DNA from 3 places in the Streptomyces sp. NPDC058231 genome. Region 2 is predicted to be linked to each of the others. Evidence: riboswitches for the same ligand, from Rfam matches in the RefSeq annotation. Region 2 holds a riboswitch; each other region holds the start of a gene.
The links. Region 2 has a riboswitch for cyclic di-AMP ahead of ACFVXE_RS31115 (transglycosylase SLT domain-containing protein). Riboswitches for the same ligand answer to the same signal wherever they lie in the genome.
Positions count from the first base shown of each region.

Region 1 (2,241 bases), on a different contig from region 2:
GGGACACACCGCCGAGCGGATCGCGCAGGACATCGAACGCGATCTCATCCTCGACGCCGCGGGCGCCAAGGCGTTCGGGCTGGTGGACCACGTCCTGGAGAGCCGCGGGACTTCTACCCGGCCGAGCGGCGGGAGGTGAACCGCCGTTGCAGCCACCCCCGTTCCCGCCGCTGCCCGCACTGACGCGCGCCGAGGGCGAGTTCATCGACTGCTATCTGGAAGTCCTCGACCAGCTGGGCCGGATCAACCCCGCCCGCAACAACGACACCTACGGCGCGTTGCGGGCGGCGCAGGCGCTGGCCTCGCGAGCGGGCGCGCTCCGGGACGCGCTCGCGCGCATGCACGAGCGCGGCGAAGCGCAGATCCACGCCACGACGCTGACGCGGGCACTGCGCGTGTTGGACGGGGAACGCCGGGCCGGACGTATCACCATGCCCCCGGACCCGCCGAGTTGATCATATTTATCCGATCGACACGCCCGGCGGGCTGACCAGAATTCCTCGCTCGTTCGGCTCAGGGAATCCCCCGCGAGAGGGACGGCCCGACTTGCGCTTTCGGCGTGGACAGTAAGCGGAATCTTCTGTTCCGCCCCTGGTGCGGGACTCGTCGAGGGCGGCCGCACAACCCCGGAGCACCGCTCTGTCCACCCGAACGGGCCAGTCGTGGGCAGCTTCACAAATGGCTGTTTCATCTCGGAAATCCGGCAGTCGGTGAGTCAAGATCCCTGGGACGACAAGCCCCCGCCACCGCGGCGGGGCGGTCCGGGCGGACGCCGAGTCCTGCCGCCGTCCGGATGCCTGGTCGACAGAAGTGGATCGGCAGGAGTGGAGGACCCGAGCGCAACGGGCCGACCGGACATCCGGTCGTCCCTCGGGGTGAAGCCGCCTTGTGCGGCCGGGCAACTTCGCCAGCCCGAACCCGACAGGTCATCCTTCACAGGCGGCTGACGAAGGGTTGCGCATGACTGCGCAGGTTCATGTCCCGTCTCTGATCTCCCGGGCCGGTACGGCCACGGTTCTGACGCTGGCGGCTGTCGGCGGCACCATGCTGGCCCCGGGTACCGCCGCCGACGCCCAGGCCACCACGCGCGCGACGAAGGCACTCGACGTCGCCGCGTCGAAGGAGGGTTCTCCGTACCGGTACGGAGCCACCGGCCCCCACCGTTTCGACTGTTCGGGTCTGACGCTGTACGCGTTCAAGAAAGCGGGCAAGTGGCTCCCGCGCACGGCCCAGCAGCAGTACAACAAGACCCGTCACATCCTGGCATCGCGGCGGCAGCGCGGCGATCTGGTCTTCTTCCACTCCGGCCGCTACGTGTACCACGTGGGCATCTACGCCGGACGGGGCCGGATCTGGCATTCCCCGAAGACCGGTGCCGTGGTGCGACTGGAGAGGATCTGGACCAACAGCGTCTGGTACGGAAGGGTCCGCTGACCCGCCCCCCTTTCCCCGGGCTCCGCCCTCCACCGCCTTTCCTCGGCGGACCCGTCAGGTCACCGGCGCCACTCCCGGCGCGGCGAGCACCGCGCCGCTGCCGCCCTCGACGGCGCGGGCGATACGCGGCCGGCGCAGCCACGGCGTTCCGGCGGACGGTCTCCGTGGTGCACCGCGGAGACCGGTACGGCGGGGCGGCTGCGGCGCTGTGCGCGCTGCTGCGCAGCGGTTTCGGGCCGACTTCGGCGCAGCGAACCGTCCGGCTACCGGACTCCGGACGTCAGCCCTGGACGGGGACGGTCCACGGGAGCGCGATCCAGACGGTCTTGCCTCCCTCGGCGGTCGGAGTGACCGTGAGCCGGCCGCCGCATTCCTTGGCGAGACAGCGGATGATCACCATGCCCCGGCCGTTGTCCTGCTGTACGGCGGCGGGCGGTCGCTGAGGCCAGCGGGGATGGCTGTCCGTCACACCGAGGTGCAGCTGCTCCTCCCGTTCCAGCCGCAGGTCCACGGTGAAGGTCGGCGACTGGCCGAAGGTGTGCTGGACGGCGTTGGTGGCGAGTTCTGAGACGATGAGCCGGATCGTGTCGGCGGCCTCGGTGTCGCCCGGCAGGCCCCAGCCCGCGAGTACCCGGGCCACATGCCTGCGTGCTGCGGAGACCGATACCGGCTCGCTGGGCAGAGTGACACGTGCTTCTTGTTGGTCTGCCATGGCGAGCCGCCCCTTTCCCGCCCGGGCCGACCAGCGATCGGTCCGGGATGTGCTTCGCGCCAGATTGCCACCGATGCCGCCCCCGTGACGGCGAT
Region 1 covers NZ_JBHVWN010000009.1:20,885-23,125, reverse strand. The annotation lists gene ACFVXE_RS09020 (ATP-dependent Clp protease proteolytic subunit) at 1-139, shown strand, start outside; gene ACFVXE_RS09015 (hypothetical protein) at 147-455, shown strand; cyclic di-AMP (ydaO/yuaA leader) riboswitch at 785-957, shown strand; gene ACFVXE_RS09010 (C40 family peptidase) at 961-1,434, shown strand; gene ACFVXE_RS09005 (ATP-binding protein) at 1,715-2,146, opposite strand.
Region 1: linked by a shared signal. The riboswitch ahead of ACFVXE_RS09010 (C40 family peptidase) and the one ahead of ACFVXE_RS31115 (transglycosylase SLT domain-containing protein) in region 2 are both predicted to bind cyclic di-AMP.

Region 2 (2,241 bases):
CACGAAGCACGCACGCGAGGCGGGACACCCCTTCCTGGCCAGCTTCGAACCGGGGGAGAGCTGGGTGTGGAACATCGAGACCGAGAAGTATTACGAGACACCGGAGCTGCTCCCGCCCACCTCGCATCCGGCTTCGCAGCCGGTCCCGGGCCCCCAGGGTGCGGTGCCCGCGGACTGGGAGGAGCAGCTGCACTGACGTGCGGGCATGCGATGAGGGCGCATTCGGCGACCTGACGGCGTGTGGGCATCCTCGGCCCGACGCGTGACGGCTGCGAACGGGCGTGTTCAGCAGGTTGTCCGGTCCGGAGCACGCACTCACCGGCCGGGACCGCGCCGTACGAGGGGGCGTGGTCGACGGGGTGCCGGAATCGTGCACCGGACCGACGGTCCCTGCGCACCGCGCGGTGAATTCCTCCGGCAGGCGCGTGACTTGACTGACGAGCTGCGGATTCCGGTCGGTCTGTTCGGAGTCGTACGCCGTTTGCTCGCACCCTCGCTGGAGGGCCGGCCGGCCTCGGGTCGATGAAATGACCCGGGTGGGTCGATGGCCGCCCGGAAGCCCGGCGCGCCGCCTCACCGAACGCCGGGGGTCTGTCGCTCGGACCTCGGGGCGGGGTCGTGCTGCACGGCTGTCAGCCGTACGGGGGAGGAGACCGCATGGGCCCGCAAGGGCCGCATGCCCACCCCGGCCTTCTTCGGACAGGCGCGCACCGGAGCGCAGACAGTCGTCGTGGCGGGTCGGCGTCGCCACGGCCGGGCAGGACCCGAAGTCAGAATACGGACAAAAGTAACTAAAAGGATGATTGATTAATTTCGCCCTCTTTATTTATAAAGGGGGCTTTTGCATGGAATATGCGCCCGGCGGCGACGGGATGAATCGCCCTTTTCGGGCAGAGTGGCGAGAGTCACGTTCGAGCTGCGAGGAGTCGTGGCGCCCCGCTCGGTTCCCTTCTGCGCCAAGAAATTTGGCTGCGCGCCCGGGGCTGAACCGCCGGTATTTCCGTTACTCGATCTTGAAAATGAATCGCGAAGCGGGAATTCAGGTCTTGTTCTATTCCGAGTTTCTCGCTTACGGTCGCCGCAATCCGGATGGAACGCCGAATCCTGCCGCCGTCCGGGGACCCGACCTCATTCCCATACGGCAGGAACGGGGAACCCAGGCAAGCCGCCGCTCCGGAATCCGGAGCGGATAGGGGTGAAGTCGCACTCATGCGGCCAGACATCTCCAGTCTGAACCCGACAGCTCACCTCGTAGGCGACGGAGAGGAAAACGCCATGCCTGCAAAGGGTAAGCACCGTCGTTTCAAGTCCAGTTCACTGAGGAACGGATTCATCGCCGTGAGCACGGGCGGAGCCGTCCTCGTGCTTCCGCTGATCGGTGCGACCGCTGCGTCGGCCACGCCGGCGCGGGCCGTCGCCGTGCAAAGGGCTGCGGTGCCGACTGCCGTTTCCGTCAAGGAAATTGCTGCGCCGAAGGCCGAGCCGACCGTCTATTCCGTGGTCGCGGGTGACACCCTTTACAAGATCGCCCAGGCGTATTCCGTGAGTGGCGGCTGGCAGCAGCTGTACAACGACAATCGAGCAGCGGTCGGAGAGAATCCGAGCCTCATTCCGGTGGGCCTGAAACTGACCGTCGGTGCCAAGAGCGGGTCCACGGCGACCGGCACCAAGCCCCCCGTCACCGTTGTGAAGCCCGTGACGTACACGAACGACCTCGACGGCTGGATCAAGGAGTCGCTCGCCGTCATGGCTCAGCACGGCATACCCGGCAGCTACGACGGCATCCACCGCAACATCATGCGCGAGTCCTCGGGCAACCCGCGGGCCATCAACAACTGGGACTCGAACGCCGCCGCCGGAACGCCGTCGAAGGGTCTGTTGCAGATCATCGATCCGACGTTCCAGGCCTACCACGTCCCGGGTACCTCGATGGACAGTTACGACCCGGTCGCCAACATCACCGCGGCGTGCAACTACGCCGCCGCCAAGTACGGCTCGATCGACAACGTGTTCGGGGCCTACTGACGCCGAGCGGCGTCGGTCGCGCTCGACGAACGGGCGGTGAAGGACTGTGTCCTTCACCGCCCGTTGCGTGTCACCGCTCCTTCACCTCGGGAGGAGTGTCCGCGGGACGGCTGCCGGCCGACTCGGGGTCTCTCCGGTCGGTCATGCCGGTTCGGCCTCCAGGCGACCGGGAGCGCCGCGTGGTGACCGGAGCACACCGGCTGTGCACGCGGCCAC
Region 2 covers NZ_JBHVWN010000067.1:3,990-6,230, reverse strand. The annotation lists gene ACFVXE_RS31120 (UBP-type zinc finger domain-containing protein) at 1-196, shown strand, start outside; cyclic di-AMP (ydaO/yuaA leader) riboswitch at 1,086-1,271, shown strand; gene ACFVXE_RS31115 (transglycosylase SLT domain-containing protein) at 1,276-2,025, shown strand; gene ACFVXE_RS31110 (MFS transporter) at 2,167-2,241, opposite strand, start outside.

Region 3 (2,241 bases), on a different contig from region 2:
TCGCCCACGACGCACAGCTCGGCGGGGGCGTCCGCCGGGCCGGCCGGGCCCACCAGCTCCCGTACGAGCGTGTACTGCGCGTGGTTGGTGTCCTGGTACTCGTCGACCAGGACGTGCCGGAAGCGGCGGCGGTAGTGCTCGGCGACATCGGGGAACGCCTGGAGCAGATGGACCGTCGTCATGATGATGTCGTCGAAGTCCAGCGCGTTGGCCTCGCGCAGTCTGGCCTGGTACATCGCGTACGCCTGGGCGAGGGTCTTCTCGAAGCCGTCGGCGGCCTGGCCGGCGAAGGTCTCCTCGTCGATCAGCTCGTTCTTCAGGTTCGAGACCTTGGCCGTGAACGACTTCGGCGGGAACCGCTTCGGGTCGAGGTCCAGATCGCGGCAGACCAGGGCCATCAGCCGCTTGGAGTCGGCGGCGTCGTAGATCGAGAACGACGAGGTGAAGCCGAGCCGCTTCGACTCACGGCGCAGGATCCGCACGCACGCGCTGTGGAACGTCATGACCCACATGGCGTTGGCGCGCGGTCCGACGAGCTGCTCGACGCGCTCCTTCATCTCGCCCGCGGCCTTGTTGGTGAAGGTGATCGCCAGGATCTGGCCGGGGTGCACCCCGCGCTCGGCCAGCAGGTGGGCGATGCGGTGGGTGAGCACCCGGGTCTTCCCGGAACCGGCCCCGGCGACGATGAGCAGCGGTGAGCCGGCGTGCACGACGGCGGCGCGCTGCTCGGTGTTCAGCCCGTCGAGCAGCGCGGCGGCGTCGACGACCGGACGGTGGGCGCCGTCCCGGTAGTACCCGTCCCGCGGCGGCGGAGGTGCGTCGAAGACGCCCGCGAAGAGATCCTCCGGCACCGCTTCGGGTGCGGAGTCCTCGGGGGGCGGCGGGGGCTCTTCCTCCGAGTGCTGGAGGCCGGCCAGGAAACTGTCGTCAAAGAGGCTGCTCATCGCCTCACGAGTCTAGGGCGCCGCACCGACACTCCGCGGCCGCATGGGAAACCGCGGACGGAAGACGCGCACGTACGGAGAGCGCGTGACCGCACCGGGTGAGAAAACCGGGGCGCGGACCGGCCGCGCCGCGTCCGCTCCGCCAAGGTCACGAAAATGTATCGGGCATATCGAACATCAACCTTCACAGCAGCACCACGGTTGGCTAGCGTGCTCGATCGGGCGGCCCGTACCCCCTTGAGGCGATCCACGCCGAGCGGGCCCCCACGCCGAATCCGGACCGCCCTCGCGGGAGTTCGGAACCGGGGACCCACACGCATCACCGGGGTGAATCGGTCCGCGTCCTCCACCGGGACCGTAGGGCAGCCTTCCGTTCCGCCCGAACCCGACAGCTAACCCGGTAGGCGGTCCACGGAAGGAGATGCCGGTTTTGGCATCGCATCGCAAACCGCGCAGCCGGGTACGCACCACCACCCCCGCCGTCGGGCTCACCACGGCCGCGCTGGCAGGTGTGACCCTGCTGTCCACCCAGAGCGCGCTGGCCGCCCCGGCCGCTCCCAGGCCCAGCATCGAGGACGTACAGAAGAAGGTCGACGACCTCTACCGGCAGGCGGGCACCGCGACCCAGCAGTACAACAAGGCGAAGGAGGCCTCCGCCACGCAGCGCGTCAAGGTCGACGCCCTGCTGGAGGACGTGGCCGAACGCGCCGACCGGCTGAACGAGGCGCGCAGGACGCTCGGCAGTTACGCGGCAGCGCAGTACCGCACCGGCTCCATCGCACCGATCGCGACCTTCTTCCTGGCCGACGACCCGCAGTCGTACTTCGACCAGGACCAGCTGATGGCACGGATGACCGCCCGGCAGCAGAAGGCGGTCACCGACTTCGGCACCCAGCAGGCAGCGGCCTCGGGGAAGCGCGCCGAGGCGGTGAAGAGCCTGGAGACGCTCACCGAGTCCCAGGACACGCTGCGCACCAGCAAGCAGGACGTCCAGCGGAAACTGGGCGAGGCCCGCACGCTGCTGACGAAGCTGACCGCCGAGGAGAAGGCGCGGCTCGCGGCGCTGGAGCGCAAGAAGGAGGCGGAGGCCAGGCGCAAGGCCGCGGAGCTGGCCCGGCAGCAGGCCGCCGCGAAGGCCGAGGCGCCGACGGAGGCCGCCGGAGGCGCCGGGACCGGTTCCGGCAGCAGCGCCACCACGAAGGCCGAGAAGGTCCTCGCCTTCGCGCGCGCCCAGATCGGCAAGCCTTACGTCTGGGGCGCGACCGGCCCGTCCTCGTACGACTGCTCCGGGCTGACC
Region 3 covers NZ_JBHVWN010000015.1:117,235-119,475, reverse strand. The annotation lists gene pcrA (DNA helicase PcrA) at 1-944, opposite strand, end outside; cyclic di-AMP (ydaO/yuaA leader) riboswitch at 1,202-1,367, shown strand; gene ACFVXE_RS13965 (NlpC/P60 family protein) at 1,366-2,241, shown strand, end outside.
Region 3: linked by a shared signal. The riboswitch ahead of ACFVXE_RS13965 (NlpC/P60 family protein) and the one ahead of ACFVXE_RS31115 (transglycosylase SLT domain-containing protein) in region 2 are both predicted to bind cyclic di-AMP.